Regions from separate parts of the Alteribacillus sp. JSM 102045 genome, predicted to be linked through region 1. Evidence: predicted binding sites of a transcription regulator. Region 1 holds the regulator's gene; each other region holds the start of a gene.
What was found. Region 1 encodes Rex, which represses fermentation and respiration genes when NADH is low (regulators of the CRP and FNR family bind a similar motif). Its sites were predicted from a motif close to TTGTGAAATATTTCACAA; they were not measured.

Region 1 (7,707 bases):
TTCTACTGCTGCGCGTGTAGAGTTTAGTGCATCTTCAATGCGAAGCTTACGCTCTTTCATTTCTGTTTCAGAAGCTGCCCCAACTTTTACTACAGCTACACCGCCGGAAAGCTTAGCAAGACGTTCTTGAAGCTTTTCACGGTCAAACTCAGAAGTAGTATCTTCAATTTGAGCTTTGATTTGGTTTACGCGTCCGGAGATGTCTTCTGGCTTACCGGAGCCTTCTACAATGGTAGTGTCATCTTTGTTTACTACTACTTTACCAGCGCGGCCAAGCTGATCAATGGTAGCAGATTTCAAATCAAGACCAAGGTCTTCTGTGATTACTTCTCCTCCTGTAAGAAGAGCGATGTCTTCAAGCATTGCTTTACGACGGTCACCAAAGCCTGGTGCTTTTACTGCTACAGCGTTGAACGTACCCCGAAGTTTGTTTACAACAAGTGTAGCAAGTGCTTCGCCTTCAACATCTTCAGCAATGATCAAGATTGGTTTATTTTGCTGCACTACTTGTTCAAGAAGCGGAAGAACTTCTTGTATATTTGTGATCTTCTTATCTGTGATAAGAATGTATGGATCCTCAAGTTCAGCGACCATTTTATCGGAGTCCGTTACCATGTAAGGAGAAGCATAGCCGCGATCGAACTGCATACCTTCTACTACTTCAAGCTCTGTTTCAAGACCGCGGGATTCTTCTACAGTGATAACACCATCGTTACCCACACGGTTCATAGCTTCTGAAATAATTTGTCCTACTTCGTCACTAGAAGCTGAAACAGAAGCAACCTGTGCAATGGATTCACTGCTTTCAATCGGCTTAGAAATTTTCTTTAATTCTTCTACTGCAACTTCAGTCGCTTTTTCAATCCCTTTGCGGATTCCCATTGGGTTAGCGCCGGAAGTTACGTTTTTCAAGCCTTCTTGAATCATAGCTTGTGCTAAAACAGTCGCTGTAGTAGTACCGTCCCCAGCGATGTCATTTGTTTTGCTGGCTACTTCAGATACAAGCTGAGCACCCATGTTTTCAAAGTTATCTTCTAGCTCAATCTCTTTTGCGATAGTAACACCGTCGTTTGTAATAAGTGGAGAACCAAATTTCTTCTCCAATACAACGTTTCGCCCTTTTGGCCCTAATGTTACTTTTACAGCGTTAGCAAGTTCATCTACCCCGCGCATCATCGCACGGCGGGCGTCTTCACGAAATTTAATATCTTTAGCCATCGTTTCAACCTCCTGAATGAATATAATATGTAGGGTTTAGACCCCGTATTTCTTAGCCAATTACAGCAAGTACGTCGCTTTCACGAAGGATAAGGTAATCGCTTCCTTCATATTTCACTTCTGTGCCTGCATATTTAGAGAAAATAACAGAATCTCCTTCTTTCACTTCCAGAGCAATGCGTTCTCCGTTGTCTGTTACACGGCCATTCCCGACAGCAACAACCTTACCTTCTTGCGGTTTTTCCTGCGCAGAATCCGGAAGTACGATCCCGCTTTTTGTTTTTTCTTCAGTCTGGATTTGCTCGATGACGAGTCGATCACCTAGAGGCTTTAACATGGTAAACACCCTCCTTTAGTATTTGCGCGGTAACTACAGCACTGATTTGCCAAGTGTTACCGACATCTTTTGCTATTATTAGCACTCAAGTTTAGCGAGTGCTAATTCCAATTATTATGATAATCATTTCATTTCTTTTTTGCAAGAGAAAAGAGAAATTTTTTCTAAAATCTTTACAAAACACTTATTCCGCTGAAAAGTGAGAAATGAGCACCCTCAGACAGATTTCCCTTTCTTTTCCTTTTTTAACCCTCTTTCTTGTTCCGTTAACATAAAAATTATCACGAAAACTTGTCCGAAATTCTATTTTTCCTAATCACAAAATCTTCACATACCTTTCTGCTCTCGTTTCTATCAGCATTATGATACAATACGGACATATGCTTTAATAGAGGAGTGAAACCAAGGTGAACAGTCGTTATTGGGCTATACTTATTATTTACATATTAATGCATGTGTCCGGCATATTCGGTGTGCCTTTTCTTTATGGAAGAGGATTGGATCTAAACGAAAGTTTTGCGGCCTGGAGTATGTGGAGCTTTGTTGTCACATTAATCCTCATTTTTATTTTCCTCATTCCAGAACGCCGCAAAAACAGACATCCAAGATTAACAAGGACCTCGCCAGGACATGCTGTGAAATGGTCCATATTTGGTGTTTTTCTAGCGTTTATTGCTCAATACCTGGCTATTATGATTGAAACATATGCTTTTGGGATTGAACCTGGTTCGGAAAATACACAGGATATTTTGGAAATGGTGAAAATGGTTCCTACCTTTGCCATCGTCGTTGCCATTATAGGTCCAATTTTAGAGGAAATCGTTTTTAGAAAAGTGATTTTTGGGGCATTTTATAAACGTTTTAATTTTGTCATTTCAGCATTGTTAAGTTCTGTTATTTTCGCTGTCGTGCATCTTGATTTCACACACATTCTTATATACACAGCAGTCGGTTTTACTTTCTCCTTTCTATATGTCAAAACAGGAAGAATTATAGTTCCAATTATAGCTCATGTAGCAATGAATGGATATGCTGTAATCATACAAGTATTGTTAGGGGATAAGCTGCAAGAGATGCAGGAAGAGCTTGAACAAATGCAATTAATCTTGGGAGGATGGCCTTTATGAACGTGTCTCCAAATACCATGGGTATGATATATTTCGCTTTAGCCGGGCTGTTTATTTACCTGGCGATTCAAAATGTGAATACCTCGTCCTGGGACTTTTGGGCGTTCTTCTTCGCAGCCGTGGCTGCTATTGACATCATGGTTGGTATTCGCTTTTTTAGAATGAAACCTAAAGGTGGAAATGAAAATAAAAGTTAGAAAACTTGGCGATTCTACTCGCCAAGTTTTTTAGTATGCTTGCTGCCTTTTTCTTCAAATCTGGGAATGAGCGGCTTTTTTTCCAGTATATAAGCTACAGGAAACGACAACAGCTTAATGGTTCCATTAACTCCAAAGCTTTCTGTGATCGCTTGAATACTTATATCCTCATCAGAACTAGCTAACATCTGGAAGCGCCCTAACTTCAACAGAGGCATCATTAAACCTCTGCCTGCTTCTTAATTACATCGGAAAAAATTAAGGCACCAAGATCCCCTCTAAACTACCAAGAAATATTCCTGCTGTAAAAATTGTTAATCCGGTTAAATATATTTTTTCTTGCAAAATCTGTCGCCAAGATAGGTGAGCGGCATTGGAACTCCCATCGCTACCATAAAAATAATGATAACAATCCAACAGCTCACCTCAAAAACTTCCATGAAATGGATTTAACATGCTATTGTTTAAGATCATCGTAAAGGTTACCATCAGTAATGATATAACGACTAACCACTTGTAGGCAGCTTTTTCGTTTGCCACACCATCCAAAAAAACTGCCTGGTTCGCTTGCAGATACGTCCAGGCAGTTTCCATTTATTATTTTATATTTCGTTCCTTATCCTCTTTTGCCCACTGTTCCATTTTTTCTTGTTCTGCTTTTAACACCTTTTTATATGAAAACCTCGATATAGCAATACTTATTTCATACAAAAGGAAAAGAGGCACCGTCACCATTAAATGGGACACAATTTCAGGCGGCGTGATAAAACCTGCCAAGATTAACAATGCAAAATACGCAAACTTCCTGACTTTACGCAGCCACGCTGGCGTAACCAGTCCTAGCCGAGTCAGAAACATGACAACGACCGGGAGCTGAAACAAGAATCCAAATGGGATTGTAAGTTGAAACAAAAAAGCAAAATAATCATTAACCCCGTATTGTTCGGTTAGATTAAGCCTGTCTGATAAGTTGCTTAAAAAGTGAATAACGTTTGGAAAAAGAATAAAATAAGCAAAAGCTAAACCGCCAAAAAACAATATAGTCGCTACTGGAATATAAGCGAGTGTTACTCTCTTTTCTTTTTCTAATAATCCAGGTGCCACAAAAGCCCAAAGCTGATATAAAAGGAGTGGAAAGACAAAAATCAATCCAATAAAAAAGGAAAAATTCATATATAATTTTAACGAATCCGTTAATTTAAACACATTCATTGGAAAGCTTTCCGCTTCCGGTATATTTTGCAAATAAGTAATGAGCACCGGGGAAAGGAACAGACCAAAAATCATGGCAGCAAGAAAAAATGCTCCCACGATTAATATCCGCTTACGTAATTCACCAATATGCTCATAAATGGACATGTCGTTCTGAGCCATGATTGTACCCGTCCTATTCCTTACTTGTCTGCACTTGAACTATGGTTGTTTTTGTTTTTGGAATCATCATCGTCATCTGCAAGTCCTTTGGTAGCATGTTTAAACTCACGCAGAGTATTCCCTGCCGCCCGTCCAAGCTCGGGCAGTTTTTTTGGACCAAAAATAAGCAGTGCCACCAAAACAATTAATACGATACTCCCTGGACCTAAAGGCATGTAAGCCACCTCCAATTAAAATAGTCTGTCCCTAATCAAGAGGGTAATTTTTCAAAAAATATACTAATGTTTGTAATTCAACGGAAAGATCAATATGATGTACTCGTATATGCTCTGGCACGGTCAGGCGAGCAGGGGTGAAATTTAAAATTCCGTTAATTCCTGCTTCCACCAGCTTGTCAGCTGTCTGCTGCGCAACCGCTGCAGGTACAGTAAGTATGACAACGGATGCGTCGTTATTCTGTTTCACTTCTTTAACTTTATCAAAATGGTAAATTTCGACTCCACTGATCTCCTGGCCGATAATGTCTTCCCTTACGTCGAAAGCCGAGACAATCTGTGTGTTGTCGCTTTTCGAAAAATTATACTTCAGCAAAGCAGTTCCCAAATTACCAACACCAACTAAAAAGACTTTCGTCACTTCATCCTGGTCCAATGTTTTTCTAAAAAAAGACAGGAGATAATGAACATTATAGCCATATCCTTTTTTTCCTAGTGCTCCAAAGTAAGAGAAATCACGGCGGATCGTAGCTGAATCCACTTTAACAGCTTCACTCAGCTCCGTGGAGGATACCCGTTGTTTACCGGATGCATGTAAATTTTCTAAAAACCTGTAATAAAGCGGCAAGCGTTTTGCCGTTGCTTGCGGTATTTTTTGTTGATCTATGTTCATAGCAGCCTCCAACAAGTTCTTCGTTGTTCTGACATAATCAGTATATCACCTGCGATCGCGAAGAAGTAGTGTAATGCTTTTCTAAAGGGGTTGGATCTGCTTTTGCTTCCTTCCTATTGTACACTAATATTTACTCAGATGTAATAGGGAGATGAGTTTTGTCTTTAATGTTCACCATTCTGCCATAGGAATACCAGTAACATTTACATCTGTAATGTCGCGTTTTAAATTAATATAAGATAGACTTGTTAGTAGAATAACCTAATCAATAAAGGATGAACTCACATGATAGTTCTTCAGTGCTCTAATATAACTAAGTCATATGGTGTAGAAACAATTTTGGATAACGTAAAGCTTGAAATAAAATCTAATGAACGGGTTGCACTAGTCGGTCGTAACGGATCTGGAAAATCAACCCTTCTTAAAATAATGGCTGGAAAGCTTTCATACGATTCCGGAGAAATTATTACTCCTAAAGATGTCAGGCTCGGTTACCTTGACCAGCATAGCGGTCTGCAGTCAGACCAGTCTATTTGGGATGAAATGCTTACCGTTTTTACAGAAGTTCAAAAAATGGAGCAGGATTTGCGTCAAATAGAAGAAAAAATAGCTGATCCTTCTGTTTATAATGATGAACGAGTTTATGAAAAAATATTAGCCGACTATGATGTACTTCAGCACGCTTTTCGAGAAAAGGGAGGCTATCAATATGAAGCGGACATCCGCGGTGTCCTTTCTGGATTGAAATTTGGGGATTTTGACTATGACACATCTATAGCTTCTTTAAGCGGCGGGCAAAAGACAAGGCTTGCGCTAGGGAAACTGCTTTTATCGAAACCGGACCTTTTAATATTAGACGAACCAACAAATCATCTTGATATTGACACCCTGGGATGGCTGGAAAATTATTTGTCTAATTATAAAGGTGCTGTCTTAATCGTATCCCATGACCGGTATTTTCTCGATAAAATCGTGTCAAAGGTGTATGAAGTAGCCAGAACCAAAACCACACTGTTCCACGGCAATTACAGCAGTTATCTTGAAGAAAAGGCCCAACGTTATGAACAAGATTTAAAAGCGTTTGAAAAACAGCAAAAAGAAGTAGCAGAGCTTGAAGATTTCATTCAGCGAAACATTGTTCGTGCTTCTACTTCCAAAAGAGCCCAAAGCCGCCGCAAAAAACTGGAAAAGATGGAATTAATGGACAAGCCGCAAGGAACAGAAAAGTCGGCGAATTTTTCTTTTGATATTGAACGCCAAAGCGGCAATGAAGTACTGAATATTTCTGAGCTGAGTGTTTCTTACGGAAAAGAGCCTCCCATTATAAAAGATATGAATTTAGCTGTAAAAAAACAAGAAAGCATTGCACTTATAGGCCCGAATGGCATAGGGAAATCCACCCTTTTAAAAACTATTGCCGGAAAAATAGCACCCCTTCAAGGAAACATTGCATTCGGCAGCAAAGTAACGGTTGGATATTACGACCAAGAGCAAGCCGATTTGAATTCGAACAAAGACGTTCTGCACGAACTGTGGGACGATTATCCGCTCACCCCGGAAAAAGATATTCGAACAGTGCTCGGAAACTTCCTCTTCAGTGGCGAGGACGTCTTTAAACATGTCTCCGATTTAAGCGGCGGAGAAAAATCCCGGCTTGCATTGGCCAAATTGATGATGAAAAAAGCAAACTTCCTTATTTTTGACGAACCGACAAACCATCTAGATCTGGACAGTAAAGAAGTATTAGAGTCTGCGCTCCTAGATTATCCAGGTACTCTGTTATTTGTCTCACATGATCGTTACTTCTTAAATCGCATGGCAACGAAAATTGTGGAGTTAACAGAGAACGGATTACATGAATACCTTGGCGACTACGATTATTATTTAACAAAAAAAGATGAAGAAGATCAACGCAAGCAGCTTCGCGAACAAAGAGAAGCAAATAATAACAATAAAAATTCTTCTTCTCTAGAAGGCCAAGATAAAGAAGCTTTCAATCTGGACAAAGAAGCAAAAAGAGAAGCAAGAAAACGAAAAAGAGAAATCGAGAAAATAGAACAGGAAATTGAACAGCTTGAAGAATCCATTGAAGCTCTTGAAGCAGAAATGCTTCAGCCTGAAGTGTACGAGAGCCGTGAAAAATCAAGAAACATCCAGCAGCAAATCAGTGAAGCTAAAACGTCACTTGATGAAAAAATGAATCGATGGGAATCTCTTCAACTTGAAGAAGCTTAATTCCCCACTGAACAAGCTGCCCATCCAAGGGCAGCTTTTATTTGTTCTGTAGAACAGTGACTCGACTTTTATTAAAGGACCATACATAGCGAGCACAAAGCAAATAAAACATAGACGTCGAGGCAGCTACTGCACCAGAGTCATTTAACAACAGCAAAAAAACAGATCCAACCGCCCCCGCTCGAAGAACATCCTGTTGAGAACGCCGCAGTGTGTTTGTTTTCTCAAATAAAAGGTACAGTGCAGCAATAGCGTAGCTTGTTAACAAAAGCTTCGTCCAGTTCGAATGCATAATAATTTTTATATTCATTTGCATTTTCCTTAAAATAAT
Region 2 (7,707 bases), on a different contig from region 1:
TGAAGATAATACAACCTTAAAGGAAGTTCGGGAAAAACTTGAAAACGGCATTCCAAATATAGAAATTCTCCGCTCCTATAAAAAAGGGTTTAAGGGGCTTGCCGTTAAATTATATCCCTCTCAATTAGATCTCCTTTCGACTGTTGAAGGAGTGAAGCGGGCAGATGAATCCGCAGCTTATAACACATCCCTGAAAGATAGTGTACCCTTTATTGGAGCAGAAGCAATCCGTGGACTGCTTGACCAGCGCGGCGTACACCTAACAGGGAAAGGAATTAAAGTGGGAATCATAGACACAGGTATAGATTATAATCATCCTGATTTGCATCGTAATTATAAAGGCGGATATGATTTTGTAGATAAGGATGATAATCCTCTAGAAGGAAAAGACAAAGAAGGAAAAGAAACGATGCATGGTACCCATGTTGCAGGAATAATTGGTGCAAATGGAACCGTCAGAGGAGTAGCACCAGAAGCTGATCTATATATGTACCGCGCCCTTGGACCAGGAGGCCAGGGATCTACTGAGCAAATATTGGCAGCTATTGATAAAGCAATTGAGGATGAGGTGGATATTTTAAACCTTTCCCTCGGAAGCCCTATTAACGGGCCGGACTGGCCGACAAGTGAAGCTCTTGATAAAGCAGCTGAAGCTGGAATCGTTGCAGTTACTTCAAGCGGGAACAGCGGCCCTGCCATGTGGAGTGTAGGGTCGCCGGGCACAGCAGATAAAGCTATATCAGTGGGAGCTTCCATTCCACCATTGCGCATGCCAAAAATAACCTTATTTAACCAGCCGGAACTATCTATATCTATTCAGCCTATTCAAGGAACTGCTCCATGGCAGTTCCGTCGCGATCTGCCGTTGGTTGATGGCGGCCTTGGGATGAAGGAAGATTTAAAATCAATAAAAGGAAAAGCAGTATTAATTGAACGCGGCGGCATTCCTTTAATCCGAAAAATTGTAAACGCACGCAAGGCCGGAGCAGATGCAGTACTGATATACAATAATGTAGCTGGATCGTTTGCTGCCGGCACGGAAGAAATTCAGCCTGTTCCTGCAGTAACGATTACACGCGAACATGGAGAACAACTGCGAAATGCAATTGAAGAAAAAGATAAAAAATCTTCTTCTGCAGTTTTGCGGACGGTTTTAGAGGAAGAAACGGATCACATGGCATTTTTCAGTTCAAGAGGTCCAGTCACTAGGTCGTGGAAAATTAAACCGGATGTCGTTGCTCCCGGAGTGGATATTGACAGCACCGTTCCTCACGGTTATCTTGCTTTAAACGGCACAAGTATGGCTGCGCCTCACATAGCAGGTGCCGCTGCTTTATTAAAACAAGCAAGACCGGAGTGGAGCCCTGAACAAATTAAAGCAGCTTTGATGAACACAGCTGTGGCTTTAAAGGATGACAGTGATAATGATTACCCACCGTTTGTTCAAGGAGCAGGGAGGGTTGATATGACAAAAGCGATACGCACAGACACGCTTGTCTATCCGGGAACATTATCATTTGGGGTCTGGACGTTAGGAGATGAAAAAAGAATTCATGAAGAAACTGTGGTTGTCGAAAATCACTCTAAACAGACAAAGACATATTCATTTCGTACAGAGACTGATTCGTTTCTAGGTTTAAGATGGGAACTTCCAAAACGAATGACTTTAAAGCCCGGAAAGAAAAAAGAAGCTAAGATTCGCCTGGAAATAGAAGCCGGAGCGGTTGATTATGATCAGCTTGACGGTGTATTGACGGTAGAAGGCGGTAACGAAGATATTCGTCTTCCCTATTTATTATTTATTAATGAACCCGATTACCCACGTATAGGTGCCTTTGATTTGCAGCCATTTGGGAGAAACAGAGGGTACCAATATGAAGTTTATATGCCGGGTGGGGCCGAAGAGCTTCAAATTGCATTATATGACCCGGACACCTATGCATTTGCCGGTATTCTAGATAAAGAAAAAGATATCAAACCGGGCTTGTATGAACAAAAGCTCTCCGTGAAAGACCTCCCGGTACCAGAGGGGAAATACAGAGCGGTAGTTTATGCTAGAGCTGGCGACAAGGAAGAAGTTATCGAAACGATCATTCATTTAGAACAGACGAGAATAGATGAAAAACGATCGAAACGATAACAATAAGGAGTTTGCCGGTGGAGGGCGACTCCTTTTTAGATGGAATAACAATGAATGAAGTTGTTGCAAAATAAAACGTTTTCATCATGCAAAAAGAGCTGTCTGTTTATCTGTTACGTGCAGACACAGCTTTCTTTCAGAAAATATCAACAGATGATGGGCACGTCCTCGTTCCGTAGTGCTGGAAAAAGAACAGGTATTATCGTCGTCTGCATTTCTAATTTGCGGAGAGGAAGGAACGGGAAAGAGATCTGTAGCGATGGCCCCTCACCATTACCGAATCAATGCAGCATAAGGCCAATGTCACGTGCAGGTGGACAAAGATATAGATGAAATAGGAATGCAGCGTCTGATCATGTTATTAAAAAAGTCGTCAGGCACCTTTTTTATATAAAATATTGGGAAAAGCTTTCGCACAGCCAAATACGAAATATTTTAGAAACGCACAAGGTTCTTTCTAACCGAAAAGGACTTGGAAAGGGAAGAAAAAGTCGATACCGGTTCCATTATTAACTTTTTCTAAGCTGTTATCAGAAATAGAAAAAGATATTATTACTCGTTCTACATGAGGAAAATATGAATCAAAGTCAAACAGCGAAAAGGCTTGGCATTAACCGTTCTACTTTATGGCGAAAACTTAAACAAGGAAAATAAACCTAACGACACAAATTAGGTGTTATATGACAATATAACCTATTTTTTACAAATTCGTATATGAACGGAAAATTGTCACTTAATAGTCACATTTTATAAATGCTGAGAAGCCTGCTATGACAAGAATTTTTCTTATTTAACACATTGACATAAAGTGTTGGCTATTGTACGATGACAAAGGGAATGTGAGAGGGTTTACATATAAATATCGCCAAACATTCTGAAATTTCAACATGAACTGTTCACACTAGTTTGATTGATATTTTCTGACGCTGCTTCATCAGGCAGCTGTTTTATTCCTCTTCACATCCTATCCAAAACATTGCAGATGGAGGCTGACATGACGAACGAGAAAAAACCTCCAAAGTCGTTTCAAACCATGGCCTTAACCTCAGCTGTTTTATCGTATCTAGTAGGTCCAGTGTTAATTGGTATTTTCAGTGGAAGGTGGCTAGATGGTCAATTTGGAACGGAACCTTTATTTTTGATTGTCGGCCTGCTTGGCGGAATTGCAAGCGGAGTGTACGGACTAGTCCGTCTGCTTGAAAAATATTTAGGAGACGACCAAGAGTGAAGACTTTCGAGGGAAATGTAAAACGTTATGTTCTGCTAACTTTATGTGCAATGTCTGTGTATTTTTTTGGATGGGCAGTCATGCCTTATAATAAGGTCTTTTTCAGCTTGGGAACCGGAGTGCTTATTGGACTTTTTAATCTCTTGAGTATGTCCCGGGAAGTGAAAAAGTTTGGTGAAGCAGAAGGGAAACAGAAAAGAAAGTTTACATTTGGTATGCTGTCGAGATTTGCGGCAGGTGCCTTAGCTGCAGTTCTTTTTGTTCGCTTTCCTGAACACTTTCACATTATAGGGCTTGTTGCCGGAATTGTAACACCCTATGTTATTATCCTTATATCATCCTTGTTTCAAATCAAACAAACTTCCTAGTTAGTGGACAAGCATGGAGCGAGGGACAGCAGCTGACAGATTATTTGTAAAGGGGTGAAGAAGTTTGGACCATCATGCGCCGATAGTTTATGATCTGTTTGGAATCTCAGGGTTTCATATCAACCTGTCCAATATTATCATGTTAACGGTTTCGGCTTTCATTGTGTTTTGCATTGGTTTTTTCAGTGCAAGAAGCTTAAAGATGAAGCCTTCTGGCATGCAAAACGGATTTGAATGGATCATAGACTTTGTGAAAAACACGATCAACAGTGCAATGGACTGGAAAACAGGCGAAAGGTTCTTTGGACTTGGTATCACTATTTTTCTTTGGATTTTTGTTTCGAACATGCTTGGCATTCCATTTATGATTGTCAATCATGAGACACATGAGCTTTGGTGGAAGTCTCCGACAGCAGATCCTGTCATTACAATGACTTTTGCTGTAATGGTAATCGTGCTGACTCACTATTATGGAATCAAGATTAAAGGGGCCAAGGAATACGGAAAAGGTTACTTCAAACCGATACCTTACCTTTTCCCATTAAAGGTTTTAGAGGAATTTACAAATACATTGACGCTGGGCATGCGTCTTTTTGGTAACTTGTATGCAAAAGAAATCCTATTAACTTTGCTTGCAACCGCTGGGGGAGCAAGTTTGTTAGGAGCACTGGCTGCCGGTCTGCCTATGATTGCCTGGCAGGCGTTCAGTATATTTATCGGTGCCATCCAAGCATTTATCTTTTTAATGCTTACAATGGTTTACCTGGCACACAAAGTAGCAGATGATCATTAATTCATAATGAATTATTATCTTATATTCAATAATTAATTATACTTAAGGGAGGATTATTAGAATGGGATTATTAGCAGCAGCAATTGCAGCTGGTTTGGCTGCAGTAGGAGCAGGGATTGGTAACGCATTGATTGTTAAAGGGACACTAGAAGGGGTTGCTCGTCAGCCTGAACTTAAAGGTACACTTCAAACACTTATGTTTATCGGTATCGCCCTTGTTGAGGCCCTTCCGATTATCGCAATTGTAATCGCCTTTATCGTTATGGGAGGATAGTAAATCCTGTCTTCATTGTTAGTAAGTATGGCGGAGTCTGGTTCGTTAAACTTCGCCATTCCTTTTGTATGACAGCCGAAAGGAGTGAATTCCGTGCCAGAAGTAATCTACTGGGGAGATGTTATATTTTCGCTTGGTATGTTCATTATCCTGCTTCTCCTATTGCGTAAATTCGCGTGGGGGCCAATAGTGAACATGATGAAAGAACGCGAAGAACATATTGCCAAAGAAATTGATACTGCGGAAAAAAGCCGTCAAGATGCGGAAAAATATTTAGAAGAACAGCGTATAGAAGTTGAACGAGCAAGAGATGAGGCTCAATCCATTGTTGAAACAGCAAGAAAGACCAGTGAAAGACAAGGGGAAGAAATTATTAAACAAGCTCATTCCGAAGCAGAACGCATGAAAGAAAATGCACTTGCTGAAATTTCTCGTGAAAAAGAACAAGCCGTTGCTGAATTGCGCGAACAGGTAGGTTCTTTATCTGTAATGATTGCCGCGAAAATTATTGAGAAAGAGCTTGATGAAACAGAGCAGGAAAAGCTTATTGAAGAATACATTCAAGAGGCAGGCGAACGTTTATGAGCAGCCCAGCAGCAGCTAATCGTTATGCCGTAGCACTATTTGAACTATCAAAGGAAAAAAATATGCTTGAAGACATTCGAGCAGATCTGCAAGCAGTAAAACAAGTTTTTCAAGATAATGAAAAACTGCCTGCTCTTCTTCATCATCCGAAAGTATCAGCAGATAAAAAAGAACAGCTGCTGCGCGAAAGCTTTACCGGCTTGAGCGAGCCTGTCCAAAACACACTGCTTTTACTCTTGGAGAAAAATCGGATTGATAGCGTGGTACTCGTAGCTGAAAGATTTCAAGAGCTTGCGGATGAGGAACAAAAAGTAGGACATGCCGTTGTTCATACGGTGAAACCGCTCTCTGAAGCAGAACAAAAATTAATCTCTGAAAACTTCGCCAGAAAAGTCGGAAAAGAAACCCTTCACATCGAAAATCAACTTGACCCGCGTTTGATCGGCGGTATCAAAGTACAAATTGGAGATACCATATTTGATGGCAGTGTGAAAGGTCAGCTAAACCGTCTTGAGCGCGAGCTTGTTTCCGGGAAACGATAGAAAATAGGGGTGAACGTAAATGAGCATCAGACCTGATGAGATTAGCTCTCTCATTAAACAGCAGATTGAAAATTTTCAGTCTGATGTAGAAGCAAACGAAGTCGGCACCGTCATTCAAATTGGTGACGGTATTGCGCGTGCTCATGGTCTAGAGAATGTAATGGCAGGTGAGCTGCTAGAATTCTCTAACGGCGTTATGGGTATGGCTCAAAACCTTGAAGAAAATAACGTAGGTATTATTATCCTTGGACCATTTGATGATATTCGTGAAGGGGACGAGGTAAAACGTACCGGACGTATTATGGAGGTACCAGTTGGCGAGGAACTGCTCGGACGTGTTGTAAACCCGCTGGGACAGCCTCTTGATGGACAAGGTGCAATCGAAACAACGAAAACCCGTCCGATTGAAAGTCCAGCACCAGGGGTTATGGACCGTAAATCTGTACACGAACCGCTTCAAACCGGTATCAAAGCGATTGACTCCATGATTCCAATCGGACGCGGACAGCGTGAGTTAATTATCGGTGACCGTCAGATCGGTAAAACATCCATCGCAGTAGACACTATTTTGAATCAAAAAGAAGAAGACATTCTTTGTATTTACGTAGCGATCGGACAAAAGGAATCCACTGTTGCAGGGGTAGTAGAAACGTTCCGTCAGCACGGCGCCCTTGATTACACGATCGTAGTAAACGCTGGTGCATCAGATCCAGCTCCGCTCTTGTACCTTGCACCTTATGCCGGGGTTTCCATGGGCGAAGAGTTTATGTATAACGGAAAGCACGTCCTTGTTGTATATGACGATTTAACCAAGCAGGCAGCTGCTTATCGTGAACTGTCCCTCTTGCTGCGCCGTCCGCCGGGCCGTGAAGCATTCCCAGGGGATGTATTCTATCTTCACTCCCGTTTGTTGGAGCGTGCTGCTAAGCTTAGTGACGATAAGGGAGCAGGTTCATTAACGGCCCTTCCATTTATTGAAACACAAGCTGGTGACGTTGGTGCCTACATTCCAACGAACGTAATTTCCATCACGGACGGACAAATCTTCTTGCAGTCTGACTTGTTCCACTCCGGTGTTAGACCTGCAGTTAACCCGGGTATTTCTGTATCACGTGTTGGTGGTTCCGCTCAGATTAAAGCGATGAAGAAGGTTTCTGGTACTTTGCGTCTCGACTTGGCGTCTTTCCGTGAATTAGAAGCTTTTGCCCAGTTTGGTTCTGACCTTGATAAAGCAACACAGGCTAAACTTTCTCGTGGGGAACGTACGGTAGAAGTGTTAAAACAAGGACTTCACCAGCCGCAGCCGGTAGAAAAACAAGTAGCTATTATTTATTCCCTAACGAAAGGGTATCTAGATGATATTCCAGTAAAAGATGTTCAGCGCTTTGAATCTGAATTATTCGCTTACTTGGATTCCAACCATAAAGACTTGTTAAACGGCATTCGTGAAACTGGAAATCTTCCAGACGAAAAAGACTTTAACGCAGCTATTGAAGGATTTAAAAAATCATTTAACGTGTCTAAATAAATTATAGGAAGAAGACTTTCTTAAAAATGAACGAGCCCGTCGGCTGCATCCGGCGGACTGTCCTTTCTGAGTAAGTCTCAACCTTTGTGCCCTTACGGAGAAGGTGGTGAAAAGAGATGGCCTCATTACGTGAGATAAAAACACGGATTAATTCAACAAAGAAGACAAAACAAATCACGAAGGCAATGGAAATGGTTTCGGCTTCCAAGCTGAACCGTGCCCAAACGAATGCCCAGTCATATGAACCGT
Region 3 (7,707 bases), on a different contig from region 1:
CCCAATCTGCCAAGAAAACCTGCTGAAATAGCTCCCGGAAACAGTACCAAACCAATACCAAGCGTGCTCATATCATACAGCTGTCTCATCATAATAGGAATAACAAAAAGGAGACCAAATAACACACTTGTCCCTAGAAAACTAGTAAGTATCGTTACAGTGTAATATTTATTTTTTAACATATCCGGACGAATAAAAGGATCACTTACTTTCATAGTTCGCCAGATGAAAAGTACGCACAGTACGGCAAAGCTCAGCAAAAACCATGGTAGGAGGGTAGTCACGAATAAAAGTAAAGAGGCTGTCGCTGCACTAAATAAGCCTGCCCCAAGAAAATCAATCGTTCCTTCCTTGCGTTCTTCTTCTGGTACCCATTGGCGAAAGAAAGGAAGAGCAATAAGGGATGCGACAGAAAACAAAAATAGAAAACGCCAGTCAAGCCATCCACCAACTGTTCCGCCTACAATCGGTCCAACTCCGGAGGCAAATGCTACCGTTGAGGAAATAACTCCAAATACTTTACCGCGTTCTTTTGGGAAAAAGCGGGCCGGAATAATAAATCCTAGCGCTGGAATAGTAGCACCGCCGGCAGCCTGGAGGATGCGTGCAATAATTAATGTAAAAAAGTTTGGCGAGAAAAAGCCAAGTAAAGCTCCAAGAGAAAACAAGATAATACCAAACGTTAAAATCGATTTAATTGGATAGTAATCGGCGAGTTTACCATATATCAAAGCACCGACTGCATATACCATGATGTAACCAGTCAGTACCCAGCTAACTTCAGAAGAAGAAAGGCCAAAGTGGCTTTGTATATCAGGGATAGCAACATTGAACATGGTTCCATTCATCACGGCAAAAATGAGAATTAAAGATAGCAGGCGTAACAGCCTTTTTTTAGTTAATTCATCCAGTTCACGATCCTTTGTATGGTGAACGGTTTGAGATAAGCTCATCCTATCCCTTCTTTCATCATATTAGCAATTAAATATTACGGGAGTCGAATTAAAAAGTCAATGAAAACCAATTATGTCGTTGGGAGGGGCGGAAGCTGACGTTATAAAAAAGCAGTGAACCTTCTCTTCAAAAGGCTCACTGCTTTTAAGGTTTCGAAAACTTTTTATTTGTCCTCAAAATAATCTTTGCGCCGGCCGCCCCATAGGAAAATACCCAGAACAGCAGCACCGAGTACTAAATGAGGGGCAATCATAATTAGAAAATAATCAAGGTCGAACATTTCACTACCCCTTTCTTATTTTTTTCCTCGTATATAATCAGCATCAAACAAAAACAACCGCATTAATAGTATTAGAGACGGGATCAGCAAAAGAAGTCCGGCGAGAAAAGCCAGAATCAATGCGACAGCCATTGTTTTATTTACAAAGCCGTCATAGATGGTGAGATGAGGGTATAACAAGTATGGAAGGTGCGATGCTCCATAGCCGAACCACGCGCTGAAAAACTGCAGCATGACAAGGATGAAAGCAGCACCATAGTATCGTTTTTTATAAATCAAAAACACAGCTCCAAGAAAAAACAAAAGCGATAAAATAAACATCCAGCTAATATCCAGCATGCTGTTAAAATGGTCAGGGTTATGACGGCTGATTGCAAAGAAAATCAGCACACTTGCAAGTATTGTTGGAACCGACCAAAACAGAGTGTATCTCCAAAACAGCCAATAGGATGCAACATCGCCTGCTTTATAAGCATAGTAAGTTAAGAAAGATGCAGATATAAACAGCACACTAACAATTGCTAAAAAGACCACACTCCAGGAATAGGTGCTTGTTAAGAGTTCCCCCAGCATCAAAGTGATCTTACCATCTGATATATCGAGATAGCTTCCTTCTGAAATTGTCAGCACGATTGTAAAAGACGCCGGAATTAACAGCCCGCTCATTCCATAAAGAAAAGAGTAAATCTTGCTGTCTTTTGAACCATAGGTATTGAAAGCATAATAAGATCCGCGGATTGCAATAAGAACGATCGATATGCTTCCAGGAACCAGCAAGGCAGTACCATAGTAATAAGCAGTATCAGGGAAGAAACCAATGATCCCGACAAAAAAGAATACTAAAAAGACATTAGTAACTTCCCATACTGGTGAAAGGTAGCGTTGAATTAATTTGTTCACCTGATAATTTTTATGGAAAACTTTGTTGAAAAAATGAAAAAAGCCAGCTCCGAAATCAACTGATGCGACAATTAAATAACCGTATAAGAAAAACCATAACACACTAATTCCGATAATTTCATAGCTCATGTCTGCTCACCCCGCTCTTCTATTCCTCTTTGCTCAAGTTCATGCGCAACCGGGTTATTGTTAAACATTTTCTTCAGAACAATGGAGCAGGACAAACCGAGCACGGTATATAGTCCAATAAACAGGTAAAGCGTAGCATCTACATGATCTGAAGTTGTGGCACCTTCAGGAGTGCGCATAATGCCGTATAAAATCCAGGGCTGGCGTCCGATTTCCGCAAAAACCCATCCAAGTTCAATCCCCAACATGGAAAGGGGCCCTCCAGCAATAATTCCCCACAGCAGAACCTTACTATGCATAAGATGCTGTTTTTTCCAGCTAAGAAGCAGATAGACTAGAGAGATAAAAGCAAGATACATTCCTATGAAAACCATCCCATCGAAAAAATAATGAACGATCAGCGGCGGAGTATCTTCTTCTGGAAATTGATCCAGCCCTGTCACTTCTGCTCCAGGAGTACCATGAGCAAGTACACTTAAAGAATATGGAATTTCCATAGCATATTTAATTTCTCCATCGTCTTCCAGGTAACCTCCAAGTACAAGGGGAGCTTCTTCTTCCGTTTCAAAATGCCATTCAGCTGCCGCTAACTTTTCCGGCTGGTATTCGGCCAGGTATTTTCCGGAAAGGTCGCCAATAATGACGGTAGCAATAGAAAATACAAAGGCGGACATCATTGTTAAATGAAGAGCCTTTTTATGATAAACATGTCTATCGCCTTTTAATATCTTAAAGGCCCCTATCATTCCAAGAACAAAAGCAGAGGTTAAATAACAGGTGATTATCACGTGAGCAGTTTTTGTCGGAGTAGCCGGATTAAACATGGCTGCAATCGGATCAATCTCTGTTATTACTCCATTCACCAGTTCGAAGCCTTGAGGTGCGTTCATAAAGGAATTAACCGTTGTTATGAAAAAAGCAGAAAAAGAGGCTCCGATTACTACAGGGATAATCAAAAAAAAGTGTTTTATTCTGCTCTTAAACCGATTCCAAGTATATAAATAGATTCCTAAAAAAATAGCTTCAAAGAAAAACGCAAACACTTCCATGAATAAAGGCAGCGAAATGGTCTGTCCAGCAAGCTGCATAAAATTAGGCCATAATAAATTTAACTGCAGACCAATGGCTGTACCCGTAACTACTCCTACTGCTACAGTAACGACAAATCCTCTAGCCCATCGGCGGGCAAGAAGACGGTAATGCGGATCATTTTTGCGAATTCCCATCCATTCTGCGAGTGCAATCATTAATGGTATCCCGACACCTATAGTGGCAAATATAATGTGAAAAGCGAGTGTCAGTCCTGTTAATATTCTGCTGTAAACCGCGGGATCATATTCTATAAACATTAGGCATTCTCCCTTCTCGAATGCAATATAAATATACTACCCTTGTTTGCTTTGAGATAAAATAAGAGTTCATATGTGAAATATATCACAAACTTAAAGCTGCGAAAATAAAAAAGCTTGAGTATTCAGTGAGTGTTTAGGACTCAGAGAAACAGGACAAAAGAGACAATTCTCGTTTTCTTTCTGATATGATAAGATATAGTGGTATTATTGTGTACAAATAAGATTCATTTTCATTTAATATACATAGGGTATTGAAGTTTTATTAAAAGAATAGGAGCGTATGGTTGTGAACATAGATATAGATGGGGTGAAAGTAAATTACCATGTTTCCGGTGAGGGAGCAGACGTTGTCCTTCTGCATGGATGGGGCGCTAATATTCAAGCTTTTGCTCCTGTTCATCAATCACTGGAAAAACATTTTAAAGTATGGTCAATTGAATTTCCGGGATTTGGTGAAAGTGAAGAACCACCTGAACCATGGACCGTTGGAGATTATACGGATATGCTCGGTAAATTTCTCAGTAAATTAGAAATTGACCGGCCCATTCTTGTTGGGCACTCATTTGGGGGAAGAGTTTCAATTAAATATGCCTCTTCGCACCCGGTTCGCAAAGTGGTTTTAGTAGACAGTGCCGGAATTAAGCCGAAACGAAAGCTGAAATATTACGTAAAGGTATATACCTATAAAGCGTTTAAAAAGCTTTTAAAACTTCCAGTTATTAAACGGTACGAAGAAGGGATTTTAAAAAAAGTTAAAGGGAAATTAGGATCAGCAGATTATAAAAATGTATCGGGCACGATGCAGCAGACGATGGTGAAAGTAGTTAATGAAGATTTACGCCATCACCTTCCTCATATAAAAGCACCAACACTGCTTGTATGGGGAGAAAATGATGAAGCGACCCCAGTAGAGGATGGTCGATTAATGGAGGAAATGATTCCTGATTCGGGTCTTGTAGTGCTCGAAAAAGCCGGCCACTATGCTTATTTGGATAAACTGAACCAATTTCTGATTGTGCTCGATTCTTTCCTTCAAAAGGATAAGGAGGGGCTAAACCGATGAATAGTGTATTAATAATTTTGTTTTTAGCAGCGTGGGGTTATTATACAGCCAGACTCATTAAGAAAAGTGCACATATGCTGCAATTAAACTCTTATCGTAATGAACGTTTTTGGCGCTGGATAATATCCAACATAAGCCGGGTGTTCTCGGTGCGGGATTATCTCCCTGTACTAGCACTCGTTCCATTTCTCTTCGGCAGTGAATTTTGGGCGCTGCTGACAGGGACAATTATTTTCGGAGTAATTACGTATACGATGAAAGAAGAGCAGGAAAAAAAGAAGCTTGTTATTACAGCAAGAGTAAAACGATTATTCGTTACGATTGCCATACTTTATGTTATAACAGCGGGCATTGGTTTGCTGCTTGGTACAGGAGAAGAAAGTTCTTTAATCTGGTTTATGATATTTGCCATTGGCGCTTCCATTGTGGCTTATTTTTACACTATGGCTGCAAATATTATTAATTGGCCGATTGAAAATCAAATTAATCAATATTATTTTCACGATGCAGAAAAAATTATAAAATCCATGCCTAACCTTGAAGTAATTGGGATAACAGGGAGTTATGGAAAAACAAGTACGAAACATATTGTAGAGACCGTCTTATCGTCTCAATTTAACGTTTTAAAAACCCCGGAGAGTTATAACACGAAAATGGGAGTTACCAGGACCGTTCGTTCTATGCTAAAGCCCTACCATGATATTTTCATAGCAGAAATGGGAGCAAAGCAAGAGAATGATATACAAGAAATATGTGAATTAGTTCATCAAAAATACGGAATTCTTACTGCTATTGGAGAACAGCACTTAGAAACGTTTAAAACGTTAGAAAACATTAAAAAGACGAAATTCGAATTGATAGAAACCCTTCCTCATGAAGGAACAGCTTTCCTAAATAAAGATGATCAAAACATTATGTCCTACCAGCAGCGGAATAAATGCCGCACGATTTATTATGGGGTAGAAGCAGATGATCTTCATTATCGTGCCGCAGAGATTAGTTACACCTCCAAAGGCTCGGAATTTATGGTGTACAAATATGATGGATCAGCTGTACAGATTCAAACTAAGCTGCTCGGTCAGCACAATATCTATAACATTCTTGCTGCGATAGCTATAGGATCAGAAAAAGGAATTTCTCTTGAAAAAATTGCAAGAGCAGTTAAGAAAGTTCAGCCAGTTGAACACCGGCTAGAACTAAAAAAACCTTCTGGTAACATAACAATTATTGATGACAGCTTTAATTCCAACCCTGTTGGTTCAAAAATGGCGCTTGAAGTATTGGGGCAAATGCCTGAATACAAAGTGTTAGTTACACCTGGAATGATAGAACTTGGGGAAAAAGAATATGAATTAAATAAAGCTTTCGCTGAACACGCTGCAGAGGTGTGCGACTTTGTGATATTAGTCGGAAAAAAACAAACCCGCCCTCTTCAGGATGGGCTTGCCGCAAAAGGATATCCTGAAAACCAGTATTATGTGGCATCAAACCTTCAAGATGCATTGGATAAAATGAATCAGGTAGCCGTGCAAAAATCCGTGGTGCTGTTGGAAAATGATTTACCTGATACTTTTAATGAGTGAGGAAGAGAGGGAAAATTGTAATGAAAACCAGAGTAGGTGTATTTTTTGGTGGGGTTTCAGTAGAACATGAGGTATCCGTTATCTCTGCCCTCCAAGCAATGAAAGCAATGGATGACAGCCAATATGAAGCAGTCCCTGTTTACATCAGCAAGGACCGCAATTGGTATACAGGAGAAGAACTTCTTGACATTGAAGTATATAAAGATTTAAAACAGCTTTTAGAAAACGCTCAGAAAGTGTCGGTAGCTAAATCAGATAACGGAAATGTGGTATTACAAAAAGATCCGGTTCCGAAGTTTGGGAAACGAACAGTGGCTGAGATTGACGTAGCTTTTCCTATTGTTCACGGTACGTTTGGAGAGGATGGGGTTCTGCAGGGTCTTTTTGAGTTATATGACCTTCCTTACGTTGGCTGTGACGTAATGTCTTCTGCTGTTGGTATGGATAAAGTAATGATGAAGCAAATGCTTAGAGATTCCAACCTTCCTATTTTGGATTATGTTTGGTTTTACAGCAGTCACTGGACCGATGATAGTGAAGAGATTATTAATATGATTGAAGAACGTCTTGGTTTCCCCGTTATAGTGAAGCCGGCTAACCTGGGCTCAAGCGTTGGAATTAGTAAAGCAGAAAATCGTGAGGAGCTTGAGGAAGCTGTAGAAGAAGCGATGTCTTTTGCTTCGAAAATCTTAGTGGAATATATGGTGCAGGATATGAAGGAAGTAAACTGCTCGGTTCTTGGCGATTATGAAGAAGTAGAAGCTTCCGTTATTGAAGAAGTCCTGAAAACAGAAGAGATATTAAGCTACCAGGATAAGTATCAAGGGGGAGGAAAAAGCGGTGATGCAGCAAAAGGAATGGAAAGCACAGATCGTGTTATTCCTGCGCCTTTAGACGACGCTCGTACAATAGAAGTTCAGGAACTCGCAAAGGACACTTTTCAAATCCTTGGCTGCAGCGGGGTATCCCGTATAGACTTCTTAATTGACCAAGCTAAAGATAAGGTTTACGTAAACGAAATCAATACTATTCCCGGGTCTTTATCCTTTTACCTATGGGATCCAGCAGGGAAGAATTATACCCAATTAACTCATCAGCTTATTCAGCTGGCTTTAAAACGAAAACGAGAAAGAGACAAATTGACATTTTCTATTGACTCTAACCTTTTCTCCCTCCAAAGTGCAGAGGGTGTAAAAAGCGGTTCAAAGTCTAATAATTTATAGCTGCTTCAGAGAAGTAATAACCGTCTAAAACAATGAGACGGTTATTTTATTGTTTTAAATCGTTTCTAATTATTGAAGGTCATTTTAAAATAATTAATCTATAAAATCTTAAAAAATCCTTGCAACTAATCACCGCTATAAGATATAATATCATATGTCAGCAAGAGAGGTTACTCTTTGCTGCATATGTGGCCCGTTGGTCAAGTGGTTAAGACACCGCCCT

Region 2: the regulator Rex is predicted to act here: its motif matches at 2,978-2,995, upstream of ACE1TI_RS05620 (AtpZ/AtpI family protein).
Region 3: the regulator Rex is predicted to act here: its motif matches at 3,686-3,703, upstream of ACE1TI_RS17705 (cytochrome ubiquinol oxidase subunit I).

Annotation. Positions count from the first base shown of each region.
Region 1 covers NZ_JBHFQG010000051.1:847-8,553, forward strand. The annotation lists gene groL (chaperonin GroEL) at 1-1,218, opposite strand, end outside; gene groES (co-chaperone GroES) at 1,271-1,555, opposite strand; gene ACE1TI_RS20070 (CPBP family intramembrane glutamic endopeptidase) at 1,963-2,682, shown strand; gene ACE1TI_RS20075 (DUF4305 domain-containing protein) at 2,679-2,879, shown strand; gene ACE1TI_RS20080 (hypothetical protein) at 2,894-3,067, opposite strand; gene tatC (twin-arginine translocase subunit TatC) at 3,477-4,253, opposite strand; gene ACE1TI_RS20090 (twin-arginine translocase TatA/TatE family subunit) at 4,274-4,468, opposite strand; gene ACE1TI_RS20095 (redox-sensing transcriptional repressor Rex) at 4,500-5,141, opposite strand; gene abc-f (ribosomal protection-like ABC-F family protein) at 5,427-7,376, shown strand; gene ACE1TI_RS20105 (hypothetical protein) at 7,414-7,707, opposite strand, start outside.
Region 2 covers NZ_JBHFQG010000005.1:133,148-140,854, reverse strand. The annotation lists gene ACE1TI_RS05630 (S8 family serine peptidase) at 1-2,140, shown strand, start outside; partial or broken gene ACE1TI_RS05625 (helix-turn-helix domain-containing protein) at 2,693-2,794, shown strand; gene ACE1TI_RS05620 (AtpZ/AtpI family protein) at 3,135-3,368, shown strand; gene ACE1TI_RS05615 (ATP synthase subunit I) at 3,365-3,736, shown strand; gene atpB (F0F1 ATP synthase subunit A) at 3,801-4,529, shown strand; gene atpE (F0F1 ATP synthase subunit C) at 4,591-4,803, shown strand; gene atpF (F0F1 ATP synthase subunit B) at 4,942-5,388, shown strand; gene ACE1TI_RS05595 (F0F1 ATP synthase subunit delta) at 5,385-5,930, shown strand; gene atpA (F0F1 ATP synthase subunit alpha) at 5,950-7,458, shown strand; gene atpG (ATP synthase F1 subunit gamma) at 7,575-7,707, shown strand, end outside.
Region 3 covers NZ_JBHFQG010000035.1:14,150-21,856, forward strand. The annotation lists gene ACE1TI_RS17690 (MFS transporter) at 1-953, opposite strand, end outside; gene cydS (cytochrome bd oxidase small subunit CydS family protein) at 1,118-1,234, opposite strand; gene ACE1TI_RS17700 (cytochrome d ubiquinol oxidase subunit II) at 1,250-2,263, opposite strand; gene ACE1TI_RS17705 (cytochrome ubiquinol oxidase subunit I) at 2,260-3,612, opposite strand; gene ACE1TI_RS17710 (alpha/beta fold hydrolase) at 3,902-4,678, shown strand; gene ACE1TI_RS17715 (UDP-N-acetylmuramoyl-tripeptide--D-alanyl-D-alanine ligase) at 4,675-6,261, shown strand; gene ACE1TI_RS17720 (D-alanine--D-alanine ligase family protein) at 6,282-7,484, shown strand; tRNA gene ACE1TI_RS17725 (tRNA-Glu) at 7,675-7,707, shown strand, end outside.